3 regions of the Micromonospora sp. ANENR4 genome follow, and region 2 is predicted to be linked to each of the others. Evidence: riboswitches for the same ligand, from Rfam matches in the RefSeq annotation. Region 2 holds a riboswitch; each other region holds the start of a gene.
What was found. Region 2 has a riboswitch for cobalamin ahead of metE (5-methyltetrahydropteroyltriglutamate--homocysteine S-methyltransferase). Riboswitches for the same ligand answer to the same signal wherever they lie in the genome.
Positions count from the first base shown of each region.

Region 1: it holds a riboswitch for cobalamin, as region 2 does, so the genes downstream of both, IRY44_RS08855 (acyl-CoA thioesterase) here and metE (5-methyltetrahydropteroyltriglutamate--homocysteine S-methyltransferase) in region 2, are expected to answer to the same signal.
Region 3: it holds a riboswitch for cobalamin, as region 2 does, so the genes downstream of both, IRY44_RS08840 (ribonucleoside-diphosphate reductase subunit alpha) here and metE (5-methyltetrahydropteroyltriglutamate--homocysteine S-methyltransferase) in region 2, are expected to answer to the same signal.

Region 1 is NZ_JADKYQ010000004.1:155,202-159,468, forward strand. It holds gene IRY44_RS08850 (LysE family translocator) at 1-506, opposite strand, end outside; gene IRY44_RS08855 (acyl-CoA thioesterase) at 510-1,022, opposite strand; cobalamin riboswitch at 1,153-1,360, opposite strand; gene IRY44_RS08860 (DM13 domain-containing protein) at 1,391-1,966, opposite strand; gene IRY44_RS08865 (response regulator transcription factor) at 2,068-2,766, shown strand; gene IRY44_RS08870 (sensor histidine kinase) at 2,763-3,791, shown strand; gene IRY44_RS08875 (ABC-F family ATP-binding cassette domain-containing protein) at 3,848-4,267, opposite strand, start outside.
Region 2 is NZ_JADKYQ010000016.1:24,962-29,228, forward strand. It holds gene IRY44_RS25375 (beta-1,3-glucanase family protein) at 1-1,102, shown strand, start outside; cobalamin riboswitch at 1,214-1,433, shown strand; gene metE (5-methyltetrahydropteroyltriglutamate--homocysteine S-methyltransferase) at 1,549-3,798, shown strand; gene IRY44_RS25385 (sigma-70 family RNA polymerase sigma factor) at 3,989-4,267, shown strand, end outside.
Region 3 is NZ_JADKYQ010000004.1:150,777-155,043, forward strand. It holds gene IRY44_RS08835 (ribonucleotide-diphosphate reductase subunit beta) at 1-616, opposite strand, end outside; gene IRY44_RS08840 (ribonucleoside-diphosphate reductase subunit alpha) at 607-3,003, opposite strand; cobalamin riboswitch at 3,116-3,332, opposite strand; gene IRY44_RS08845 (PrsW family glutamic-type intramembrane protease) at 3,452-4,267, shown strand.

The DNA of each region.
Region 1 (4,267 bases), on a different contig from region 2:
AGCGCCAGGTCCACGGCGAGCTGCACCGCGACGAACAGCGCCCCGAGCAGCACCAGCTGCGCCGCCACCGGGCCCGCCTCGGGCCGGACGAACTGCGGCAGGAACGCCACACTGAACAGGATCATCTTCGGGTTGAGCAGGTTCGTCAGCAGCCCGCGCCGGAACGCCCGCCCGGCGCCGCCGTCCGGGCGGTCCGCCGGGGCTCCGGGCCGGCCGGTGCCGCGCAGCGCCCGCAGGCCCAGCACGATGAGGTACGCCGCACCGGCCCACCGGATCGCGGTGAACAGCACCGGGGACGCGGCGATCAACGTGGCGAGCCCGGCCACCACGGCGGCGACGTGCACCGCTTCCCCGGCGGCGACCCCGAGCGCGGCCACCGCGCCCGCCCGCGGGCCGTACCGGGTGGCGTTCGCGAGCACGAACATCATGTCCGGCCCCGGGGTGAGCATGAGCACCACGATCGCGGCCAGGTAACCGGCGAGCGTGGCCGCCGACAGTCCGAGCACCGCTCAGCCCTCCCCGGCGCCGTCGAGCAGCGCCCGGCGCAGCGCCAGCCGGTGCTCGCGCCGGATCTGCGCCTCCCGGTAGCGCCGCCGGTCACCGTCGGTCTCGGCGTGCAGCGGCGGCACCGGCCGGGGCTGCCCGTCGTCGTCGACCGCCACCATCACCAGGTGCGCGGTCGCCACGTCCACCGGCGGCACCGCGCGGTCCCACCGGTCCGCGCTGACCTTCACCGCCACCTCCATCGAGCTGCGGCCGGCCCAGGTGATCCGGGCGTCCACGTGCACCACGTCCCCGACGCGTACCGCACGCAGGAACGCGGTCTCGTCGATGGCGGCGGTGACGGCCGGGCCGTCGGAATGGCGGGCGGCGACCACACCGGCGACCGAGTCGATCAGGTTCAGGATGCGCCCGCCGTGGACCGTGCCCATCAGGTTGGTGTGGTGCTGGTCCATGATCTGCGACAGGGTCAGGTGCGAGGCCGACGGTGGTCGGCCGGTGAGCGTGATGGTGTCGGGCACTGTGCGGTTCCGTCCTCGCAGAAGCGGACCGCCGACCGGCCGGGGTGTGCACGTCGAGGACACGCCGACGGCCCTGCGTACGACGTGTCACCCGCCCGACCCACCCGCGAGGTCGACGGCGGCGCGCACCGGTGGTACGCGCGGCGCGGGCAGGTCTTCGGACTCGCGGGCGTGACACGAGGTCGCCTACCGGCCGTCGCTTCCCAGGCCGTGGCCCAGTGCTGTTGACGGCTGTCGTTCCCACTCACCGCTGCGGGGCAGTCCCGGACTTCCACCGGGTTCCCTCTTACGACACCCGGCCGTCGCCGACCGGGTGAACCAGCGCTTCCCGCAGCGTAGCCCAGCGCCCGAGGCCGGCGGCACAGGCGTCAGGCCGGCGCCGATCCCGTCACAGCGGCAAGCGGCGCCGCGCCGAACGACACCGCGAACCGCTTGCACCAGATCGACACGCTGCGCAGGCCGTCCAGGTCCACCGACGCCGGGATGTCGTACGCCTGATCGCCGATGTTGCCCTTGAGCCGGCCCAGCTCGACCCAGCGGCCGTCGTCGAACACCTGCCAGCCGGCCCGGCCGGGCAGCACCTTCCGGTCGGTGAGCCACACCCGCAGGTCGGGCCCGTCCGAGGTGTCCAGTCCGCGCAGGAGCAGCTGACGGCGGCCGTCGGCGAGACGGACCAGCTGCGCCCGGCCGGACGTGTCGTGCTCGTGGGTGACGAAGTCACCGGCGGCGAGCACCACGTCGGCGGGCGGTGCGCCGGTCGGCGACGGGCCGGCCGCCGGTGAGCCGGTCGTGCCGGCCGGCTGCGGCTCCGCCACAGTGGGCAGCGCCTCGCGTACCTCGCGGTCGGTCACCAGCCGCCACGGCTGGAACAGGTACAGGCTCACCCCGAGGCCGGTGACGGCCGCGACGGCGAGCACCGACAACACCACACGTCTTCTGCCCATGCTCCGACGGTAGGCGCGGACCCGGCGGAAAGATCTTTCCGTCCGCTTACGGCTCGACCGCGGGCCGCCGCGCCGGGACGCCGATGGGTAGCGTCTGGCGCATGGGGCGCTACGTGCTCGTCGTCGACGACGACCGGACGGTGAGCGACGTCGTCCGGCGCTATCTGGAGCAGGACGGCTGCCGGGTCCGGCTGTCCTTCGACGGGCCGGACGCGCTCGCCGCGGCCGAGGAGGAGCCGCCCGACCTGGTGGTCCTCGACCTGATGATGCCGGGTCTCGACGGCATCGAGGTGTGCCGGCGGCTGCGGCGCCGGCTGCCCGGCCTGCCGGTCGTCATGCTCACCGCGCTCGGGGACGAGGCCGACCGGGTCGCCGGGCTGGAGGTCGGCGCGGACGACTACGTGACCAAGCCGTTCTCGCCGCGCGAACTGGTGCTGCGCATCAGGTCGGTGCTCCGGCGCGCGGCCCCGCAGGACCGGGGACCGGCAGGGACGCTGCGCGACGGCGACCTCACCGCGGACACCGGCCGCCGCGTCGCGGAGCGCGGCGGGCAGCAGCTGTCGCTGACCGTACGGGAGTTCGACCTGCTCGCGTTCCTGCTGGCGAACCCGGGACGCGCCTGGTCACGGGCCGAGCTGCTGGACCGCGTGTGGGGCTGGCGGTTCGGCGACCAGTCCACAGTCACCGTTCACGTCCGGCGGCTGCGGGAGAAGATCGAGGACCACCCGGCGCAGCCGCGCCGCATCGTCACCGTGTGGGGCGTCGGTTACCGGTACGAGCCGTCGGAGGCGTCCCGGTGAACGAACTGATGGTCATCGGGCTCTACGCCCTGCTCGCCGGCGCTGCCGTCGGCGCGCTCGGCGTCGGCGCGTTGCGGCTGGTGCGCCACCGGTCGATCCTCGCGCACATCGCGGTGCTGCTCGCGGTCACCATCGCCTCGGTGACGGCGGGCGTCACCGCCGTCGCCCAGGCCATGTTCCTGTCCGCGCACGACCTCCAGGTCGTCCTCGTCACTGTCGCGGCGTCCGCGGCGCTCAGCCTGGCCGTCGGGGTGGCGTTCGCCCGCCGCCTCGCCCAGGCGGCGGTCTGGGCCGACCAGGCCCGGCAGCGGGAGCGGCAGCTGGAGGCCGGCCGCCGCGAGCTTGTCGCATGGGTCTCCCATGATCTGCGTACGCCGCTGGCCGGGCTGCGGGCGATGGCGGAGGCGCTGGAGGACCGGGTGGTCGAGGAGCCGGCGGCGGTGGCCGAGTACCACCGCCGGATCCGGGTCGAGACGGACCGGATGACACGCCTGGTCGACGACCTGTTCGAGCTGTCCCGGATCACCGCCGGAGCGCTGCGGCCCGCGCTGTCCCCGGTGCCGCTCGGCGACGTGGTCTCCGACGCGATCGCCGCCACCGCGCCGCTGGCCGCCGACCGGCGGGTCCGGGTGCTCGCCCCGGAGACCGGCTGGCCGACCGTCCGTGCCGCCGAGGCCGAACTCGCCCGCGTCGTGACGAACCTGCTCGTCAACTCGGTGCGGTACACGCCACCGGACGGCACTGTGCGCATCGACGCCGGGCGGGACGACGACGACGCGTGGCTCGCCGTCTCCGACACCTGCGGCGGCATTCCCGAGGCGGACCTGCCCCGGGTGTTCGACGTGGCGTTCCGGGGCACCCGCGCCCGTACCCCCGCACCGGCCGGCGCCGACGAGTCGGCGCCGGCCGGCGGCGGGCTGGGTCTGGCGATCGTGCGCGGACTGGTCGAGGCGCACGGCGGGCGGGTGCACGCGCACAACGTGACCGGCGGGTGCCGGTTCGTGGTCCGCCTGCCGGCGGTCTGACCGCCCGGCTCACCGGGGCGGGCCGGTCGCCGCCGGCGGCGGGTGCGGCGGGCCGGTCAGGCGGCGTCCGGGGGACCGGTCTCCACCAGGCGTCCGTCCGCCAGGCGCAGCCAGCGGCCCACGTCGATCGCGGCGAGGAACCGCTCGTCGTGGCTGACCACCAGCAACGCGCCCCGGTAGGCGTGCAGCGCGCTCTCCAACTGGCCGACGCTGACCAGGTCGAGGTTGTTCGTCGGCTCGTCGAGCAGCAGGAGCTGCGGGGCCGGTTCGGCGCCCAGCACGCACGCGAGTGTGGCGCGCAGCCGCTCCCCGCCGGAGAGCACACCGACCGGAAGGTGCGCGCGCGGGCCGCGGAACAGGAAGCGGGCGAGCAGGTTCATCCGCTGCGCGTCCGGGGCCTGCGGCGCGAACGCGGCCAGGTTCTCCGCCACGGTACGGTCCAGATCCAGCAGGTCCAGCCGCTGCGACAGGTACGC
Region 2 (4,267 bases):
CGACATGTTCGCGATCCCGCACGCGGTCACCGTGACCGGCGCCAACGGCGTCACCAAGCGCACCGGCGACGTGGTGGCCAACGGACGCAACGCGGTCATCGACGGGATCCGGGCGCAGCCGGGCTGGGCCGGCACCGTCCACACCCGCTCCGACGGGACCGTGCTGCGCGTCCTGGCTCCGGGCAAGGCGGCCGGGGCCGGCCTGCTCAGCACCACGTACCTGGACTCGTACATCGCGTCCGCGTGGAACGCGTACACCACGAAGACCCTGACCGTGGCGCCCTTCGCCGACCAGCCGGCCATCCGGTACTACGGCCGTACCTCGGGCAACACCATGACCTTCACAGACGGCAGCGGCCAGGTCGTCGCCTCCTTCAACCGGCCCTCCTCGGCCAGCGTCTGGGGCTGCGACGGCGACCTGCCCGCGCCGAACGACCAGGTGGTCGGCCCGATCTCGCGTACGCTCTGCGCCGCCCTCAACCGCGGCACACTCGGGACCATCGACACCCAGCCCAGCACGAACGCCGCCGACTTCTACCGCAGCAACCCCACCAACCAGTACGCCCGCCTGATCCACGCCAACATGACCGACGGCCGGGCGTACGCGTTCGCCTTCGACGACGTCGGCGGATTCGAGTCGCTGGTGCACGACGGCGACCCCCGTTCGGCCGGACTGATCCTCAGCCCGTTCACCGGCGGTGGCGGCGGCACCCCGGCCACCGGGGTGCCAGTGGTCAGCAACTGGAACAACAAGTGCATCGACGTGCCGAGCTCCAACTTCGTCGACCGCGCGCCGCTGCAGATGTGGAACTGCAACAACACCAGCGCGCAGAAGTGGACGTTCAGCGGCACGGCGCTCAAGAGCCAGAACAACAAGTGCATGGACATCGACGCCGGCTCCACCGCGAACGGGGCGGCGGTGCAGCTCTACACCTGCAACGGCACCGGCGCCCAGCAGTTCACCCTGAACGCGGCCGGAGACCTGGTCAACCTCCAGGCCGGAAAGTGCGTCGACATCAAGGACTGGAACGGCGGCGACGGCGCGAGGCTCCAGCTCTGGGACTGCGGGGGCACGGCCAACCAGAAGTGGCGCAAGGGCTGACCGGCCCTGCGACGAGGGCGGGGGCCGACCGCGAGTCGCTCCCGCCACCCGCCGCGACGGCTTGCCGTCCCGCAGGGCGGACGCGCCGGCCACGTCGGCTCACCGCCCCATACGATGAACAACGGTGCTGGTTCGCCGTGCCCGTGACGGGTGTGGCGTCGTAAGAGGGAACCCGGTGTGAGTCCGGGACTGCCCCGCAGCGGTGAGTGGGAACGACAGCCGTCATCGAAGCACTGGACCGTGAGGTCTGGGAAGCGACGGCCAGTAGGTGACCGGGTGGATCCGGTCGCGCCCGCGAGTCCGAAGACCTGCCCGCACCGCGTGCACCGTCCGGTGTGCGCCGCCGACGGTCGCTCGGGACGGCCGGTGCGGAAGCCGGTACGCCGCCTGTACCTCTTCCCTCCCTGCCCCGATCGGCCTCGTGTGCTTCGAGGGAAGGGATCTCCATGAGTACCGCATTCGGTCAGAGCACCGTGCTGGGCTATCCGCGTATCGGGGGCAACCGGCAACTCAAGAAGGCCGTCGAGGCCTACTGGGCGGGCCGGATCGACGCCGAGGAGTTGGCGGCGACCTCTGCCGCGCTACGGGCGAAGGTCTGGCGGACGCTGCGCGACGCGCGCCTGGACGCGATCCCGTCCAACACGTTCTCCTACTATGACCACGTGCTGGACACGGCCGTCGCCGTCGGCGCGATCCCGCACCGGTTCGCCCGGCCCGGCCTCGGCGATCTCGGCACCTACTTCGCCATGGCCCGGGGCGTCGATGCCGAGCCGGCGCTCGAACTGACGAAGTGGTTCGACACCAACTACCACTATCTGGTTCCCGAGATCGGCTCCGACACCGCCTTCGCGGCGAATCCCGACAAGGCGCTGCGCGAGTACCGTGAGGCCCGCGAGCTGGGAATCGACAGCCGGCCGGTGCTGGTCGGGCCGGCCACATTCCTGCTGCTGGCCAAGCCCACCGAGGCGCGCGGCGAACCGTTCGACCGGTTGACCGACCTGGTCGACGTGTACGCCGACATCCTGCGATCCCTCGCCGCGGCGGGCGTGCGATGGGTGCAGCTGGATGAGCCCGCCTACGTCGCCGACCGGAGCACCGCCGAGATCGACGCGCTGCGGGAGGCGTACACCCGGCTCGGCGCGGTGGAACAGCGGCCGGCGATCTTCGTCGCCACCTATTTCGGCGAGCTCGGTGACGCGCTGCCCGCCCTGCTCGACACGCCGGTCGAAGCGGTCGGCGTGGATCTGGTGGCCGGGCCCGGCAACCTGCGGCGGCTGGCCGGTGCGGGACCGCTGCGCGGCAAGACGATCGTGGCCGGCCTCGTCGACGGCCGCAACGTCTGGCGTACCGACCTGCGCGCCGCCGTTGCGGCTGGTGCCGCCGTTGCCGCCCTCGCCGACCACGTCGCCGTGTCCACCTCGTGCTCGCTGCTGCACGTGCCGGAGGACCTGTCCGCCGAGACCGCCCTCGACCCGGCGTTGGTTCAGCGGCTCGCCTTCGCCCGGCAGAAGGTTGATGAGGTCGTTCGGCTCGGCCGCGCGCTGCGCAACGGCACCACGTCCCTGCCCGAGCCGCTGCCGCCCACCCCCGCCGCATGGCGCGACGACACCGTACGCGGCCGGCTCGCCGCACTGCGCGCCGGGGACCGGCGGCGCGGCGCGTACCCGGAGCGAGCGGCGGCACAGCAGGCCCGGCTGAATCTGCCGCCCTTGCCGACCACGACCATCGGATCGTTCCCGCAGACCGACGAGCTGCGCCGCGCGCGTGCCGAGCATCGAGCCGGCCGCCTCGACGACACCGCCTACACCCGGCGAATGCGCGCCGAGGTCGAGCACGTCGTCCGGCTTCAGGAGCGGCTGGGTCTGGACGTGCTCGTGCACGGCGAGCCGGAACGAAACGACATGGTCCAGTACTTCGGCGAGCAGCTCGACGGGTTCGCCGCCACCGAACACGGCTGGGTCCAGTCCTACGGCTCCCGATGCGTGCGTCCGCCCGTCATCTACGGCGACGTGGCACGCAGGGCACCGATGACCGTCAACTGGTCCACCTACGCGCAGTCGCTGACCGACCGGCCGGTCAAGGGCATGCTCACCGGCCCGGTCACGATCCTGGCCTGGTCGTTCGTCCGCAGCGACCAGCCACTGGCAGACACCGCGGACCAGGTCGCGCTCGCCCTGCGCGACGAGTGCCGTGATCTCGAGGCAGTCGGTATCCGGGTCATCCAGGTCGACGAGCCGGCGCTGCGTGAGACGCTGCCACTGCGCAGGGCGGACCAGAAGGCGTACCTGGACTGGGCAGTCGGGGCGTTCCGCCTGGCCACCTGCGGAGTCGCCGACGACACCCAGATCCACACCCACCTGTGCTACTCGGAGTTCGGGGAGGTGATCACGTCCATCGACGCCCTCGACGCCGACGTCACAAGCATCGAGGCGTCCCGCTCCCGGATGGAGGTCCTCGACGACCTCGCTGCGATCGGATACCGCCGAGGTGTGGGGCCCGGCGTCTGGGACATCCACTCACCCCGGGTGCCGTCCCACGACGAGGTCGTCGGCGCGCTGCGCCGGGCGGTGGCCGCGGTGCCGGCCGAGCGGCTGTGGGTGAACCCCGACTGCGGCCTCAAGACGCGCGGCTATCCCGAGGTCGAGGCGTCCCTCCAGCACTTGGTCGCCGCCGCGGCCGAGCTGCGCGGACGCTGAGCCGGCGGGCCGGGCGGAACGCCGCGCCGTTCCGCCCGGCCCGGACCCGGTTCAGCCCTTGACAGACCGTGCCCCGACCGCCGGCGTTCGCCGGGGGCAGAGACCAGGCACGCAGGACGGTGTCCGGCACTAGATTGAGGCGGTGAGCCGGGGCGAACCATCGGTGGAGGCCGGTCCGTCGGGCGAGGACCTGACGGCAACGCTGCTGGCTGCGGCGCGTGCGGGCGACGGCGCGGCCTTCAGCCGCCTGGTCGCGCCGCTGCGTGACGAGCTGCGTGCGCACTGCTACCGGATGCTCGGTTCCTTCCACGACGCGGAGGACGCGGTTCAGGACACTATGGACCGGGCGTGGCGGGCTGTCGACCGGTTCGAGGGGCATTCGATCCGGTCATGGCTCTACCGGATCGCCACCAACCGGTCGCTGTCTCTCCTCCACTCGCGCGGGCGGCGTGAACTGCCCACCGATCTC
Region 3 (4,267 bases), on a different contig from region 2:
CGTTGAGCAGGCCCCGGGAGCGCAGGAAGTAGACGTAGGCGAACGCGCCGTAGAAGAACAGGCCCTCGATGCACGCGGCGAAGCAGATCAGGTTGAGCAGGAACGCCCGCCGGTCCGCCCGGGTCCGCAGTTCCCGCAGCTCGAAGACGGAGTCGATCCACCGGAAGCAGAACTCGGCCTTGCGGGCGATCGACGGGATGTTCTCCACCGCCGCGAACGCGGCGAACCGTTCCTTCTCGTCCGGCACGTACGTGTCCAGCAGGTTCAGGTAGAACTGGACGTGCACCGCCTCCTCGAACAGCTGCCGGGACAGGTAGAGCCGGCCCTCGGGGGAGTTGACGTGCTGGTAGAGGTTGAGCACCAGGTTGTTGGCGACGATGGTGTCGCCGGTCGCGAAGAACGCCACCAGCCGCGACACCAGGTGCCGTTCGGCGGGGGACAGCTTCGCCAGGTCGGCGAGGTCCGAGTGCAGGTCCACCTCCTCGACCGTCCAGGTGTTCTTGATCGCGTCCTTGAACCGGTCGAAGAAGCGCGGGTAGCGCATCGGTCGCAGGGTCAGGTCCATGCCGGGGTCGAGCAGCATGTGCCGGGTCGGTGCGGTGGTGGTCACTGGCATGCCTCGCAGCTCTCGGGGTTCTCCAGGGAACAGGCCAGCGCCTCGTCGTCGCTCACGGAGGAGACCACGCCGGAGACCGGGGCGAGCGCCGGCGCGACGGTGGCCTGCTGGATGCGGGTGGCGGGACGGGAACGCAGGTAGTAGGTGGTCTTCAGCCCGGCCTTCCAGGCGTACAGGTACATCGAGGACAACTTGCCGATGGTCGGCGCGCTCAGGAACAGGTTCAGCGACTGGGACTGGTCGACGAACGGCGCCCGCGCGGCGGCCAGGTCGATCAGCGCCCGCTGCGGCAGCTCCCAGGCGGTGCGGAACAGCTCCCGCACCGGCGCGGGCAGCTCGGCGATGTCCTGCACCGAGCCCTCGGCCCGCTTGATCCGGTCGCGGACCTGCGGCGTCCACAGCCCGCGCGCCTTCAGCTCCCGCACCAGGTACGTGTTGACCTGGAGGAACTCCCCGGACATGGTCTCGCGCTTGAACAGGTTGGACACCTGCGGCTCCACGCACTCGTAGCAGCCGGCGATGGAGGCGATGGTGGCGGTCGGCGCGATCGCCACCAGCAGCGAGTTGCGCAGCCCGTGTGCGGCGATCCGCTCGCGCAGCGCCGCCCACCGTCCGGCCTGCGCCGGCTCCGCGCCCCACAGGTCCGGGTGCAGGTCACCCTTCGCGGCCCGGGTCTGCGGGTACGCCGGATGCGGCCCGAACCGCTCGGCCAGCCCGGCGGAGGTCTCCAGCGCGGTCAGCAGGATCTCCTCCTGCACCCGGGTGGACAGTTCCTTCGCCTCGGCGGAGTCGAACGGCAGGCGCAGCGTGAAGAACGCGTCCTGCAGGCCCATCAGCCCGAGCCCGACCGGCCGCCAGCGCGGGTTGGACGCCGCCGCCTGCTCGGCCGGGTAGTAGTTGATGTCGATCACCCGGTCGAGGAACACCACAGCGGTGCGTACCGTGGCGCGCAGCCGCTCCCAGTCCACCCCGTCGGCGGTGACGTGTGCGCCGAGGTTCACCGAGCCGAGGTTGCACACCGCGGTCTCGGTGTCGTCGTTGACCTCCAGGATCTCCGTGCACAGGTTGGACAGGTGGATCACGTTGCCCGGCTCACCGGTCTGGTTGGACAGCCGGTTCGCGGCGTCCTTGAACGTCATCCAGCCGTTTCCGGTCTGCGCGAGCGTGCGCATCATCCGCCCGTACAGGTCCCGGGCCTTCACCGTGCGCACCGCGTTCTTCTCGGCCGCCCGGTACGCGGCGTCGAACGCCTCGCCGTACAGGTCGGGCAGCTCCGGGGCGTCCGACGGGTCGACGAGCGACCACTCGCCGTCGGCCTCGACCCGCCGCATGAACTCGTCCGGGATCCAGTTGGCCAGGTTGAGGTTGTGCGTCCGCCGGGACTCCTCGCCGGTGTTGTCCCGCAGCTCCAGGAACTCCTCCACGTCCGGGTGCCACGGCTCCAGATAGACGCAGGCCGCGCCCTTGCGCCGGCCGCCCTGGTTGACCGCTGCCACCCCGGCGTCGAGCGTCTTGAGGAACGGCACGATGCCGTTGGACCGGCCGTTCGTGCCCCGGATCAGCGCGCCCCGGCCGCGCACCCGCGACCAGGCGATGCCGATGCCGCCGGAGAACTTCGACAGCTTCGCCACCTGGTGGTACCGCTCGTAGATCGAGTCCAGCTCGTCGCGCGGCGAGTCGACCAGGAAGCACGACGACATCTGGGTGTGCCGGGTGCCGGAGTTGAACAGCGTGGGGGAGCTGGGCAGGTACGCGAGGCTGGACATCAGCCGGTAGAAGCCGACCGCCTCGCCGGGGGTGCGGGACAGCCCGCAGGCCACCCGCAGCAGCCAGTACTGCGGCGTCTCCACCACCAGCCGCGACTGCGGGTGCCGCAGCAGGTAGCGGTCGGCCACCGTGCGCAGTCCGAAGTACTCGAACCGCCTGTCGGCGTCCGGGTCCACGGCGTCGTCGAGCTTGCGGGCGTGCCGGGCCACGAACGCGGCCGTCTCGTCGCCGATCAGGCCCAGCCCGTGCGCGTACGCGATCGACTGGCTGAAGCTCGCCACGCCCTGACCGCGGACCTCCTTGTCCACGTACGCGGCCAGCAGCCTTGCTGCCAGCTTCGAGTACTGCGGCTCCTCGCCGATCAGCTCCGCCGCGGTCTGGATCGACAACCGGTCCAGCTCGGCGGTCGTCGCCCCGTCGTAGAGCCCGCTGATCGTCTTGGTGGCCACCCGCAGCGGGTCCACCTCGTCCAGGTCGGCGACCCAGCGCTCGACCGCCCGGACGATCTTGCCGACGTCCACCGGCTCGGTGTCGCCGTCCCGCTTGCGTACCCGCATCGCCGGCCGGCGGGCCTCGGACCCGCCGGTGGCGGACGGGGGACTCTCCTGCACGACAGTCATGACCTCTCCTCGCTGTCACCGTCTGGAGACGGCGGGAGACGCCAACGGGCACGGCGCGGCCGGCCCGGCTGCTGGCGTCGGTCGTCCCGCGCGACCTCCGGCCGCCGTACGCGGAGGCGTACGGCGCGCTGGCAGGTCTTCGGACTCGCGGGCCCGACCGGGGTCGCCGGTCGCCTACCGGCCGTCGCTTCCCAGGCCGGTGGCCCAGTGCTGTTGACGGCTGTCGTTCCCACTCACCGCTGCGGGGCAGTCCCGGATTCCCACCGGGTTCCCTCTTGCCTCGGCCCCGCCCCGGAGGGCTCGGCCGAACCAGCTGCGGCACCACCATATATGGCGGTGAGGGCTTGTGTGCAACACCAGATGTCGTGTCGGCGTGTCGGAATGATCTCACTGTCCACAGTGCCTACCCCCGATTCCGGCGCGACCCGGCGGGCGCGATACTCGGCGTATGGGGAATACCGGGCGCCGCTGGGCGTGGGTGGCGGTCCTGTTCGTCGGCGTCGGGCTTCACCTGCTGGTGCTGGAGACACTGGCCGGCACCGGGACCGTCACGTTCGTACCGGCGCTGATCGTGCTCGGCGCGTGCGTCGCGCCCGCCACGTTCCTGGCCTTCGCCCAGGGACGGCCGGCCCGCCGCCCGGTCCCCGGCTCCGTCGTCGGCGTCGCCGCGCTCCTCGGCGGCGTGGTCGGCGTGGTCGCCGCCGGCTGGCTGGAGTACGGCACGCTGCACCGCCTCGGCGTCCTGCCGATGGCGCTCGTCGGCCTGGCCGAGGAGACCGCCAAGCTGATCGTGCCGGCCGGCATCCTGCTGCTGTGGCGGCGGCACCCGTCCCCGGCGCAGGGCCTGGTGATCGGCGTGGCCTCCGGCGCCGGGTTCGCCGCGCTGGAGACCGTGGGGTACGCGTTCGCCGTCTTCGTCGGGTCGGAGGGCAACCTCGGCGCGGTCGAGCGGACGCTGCTGGTGCGCGGTCTCACCGCGCCCGCCGCGCACCTGGCCTGGACCGGGCTGACCGCCGCCGCGCTGTTCACGTTCGCCGCCGCGCCCGGCGGCCGGAAGCTGGCGGCATTCCTGCTCACCTTCGCCGCCGCCGTCACGCTGCACACCTGCTGGGACACGTTCGGCACCCAGCCCGCGTACGTGTTCATCGGCGCCGTGTCGCTGGGCTGGGTGTTGCTGCGCCTGCACCTGGACCGCGAGCGGCCGCCCGCGTCCGGGACGCCGGTCGTGCCGGCATCCCGGGAGACGGCAGCGCGTGCCGGCTGA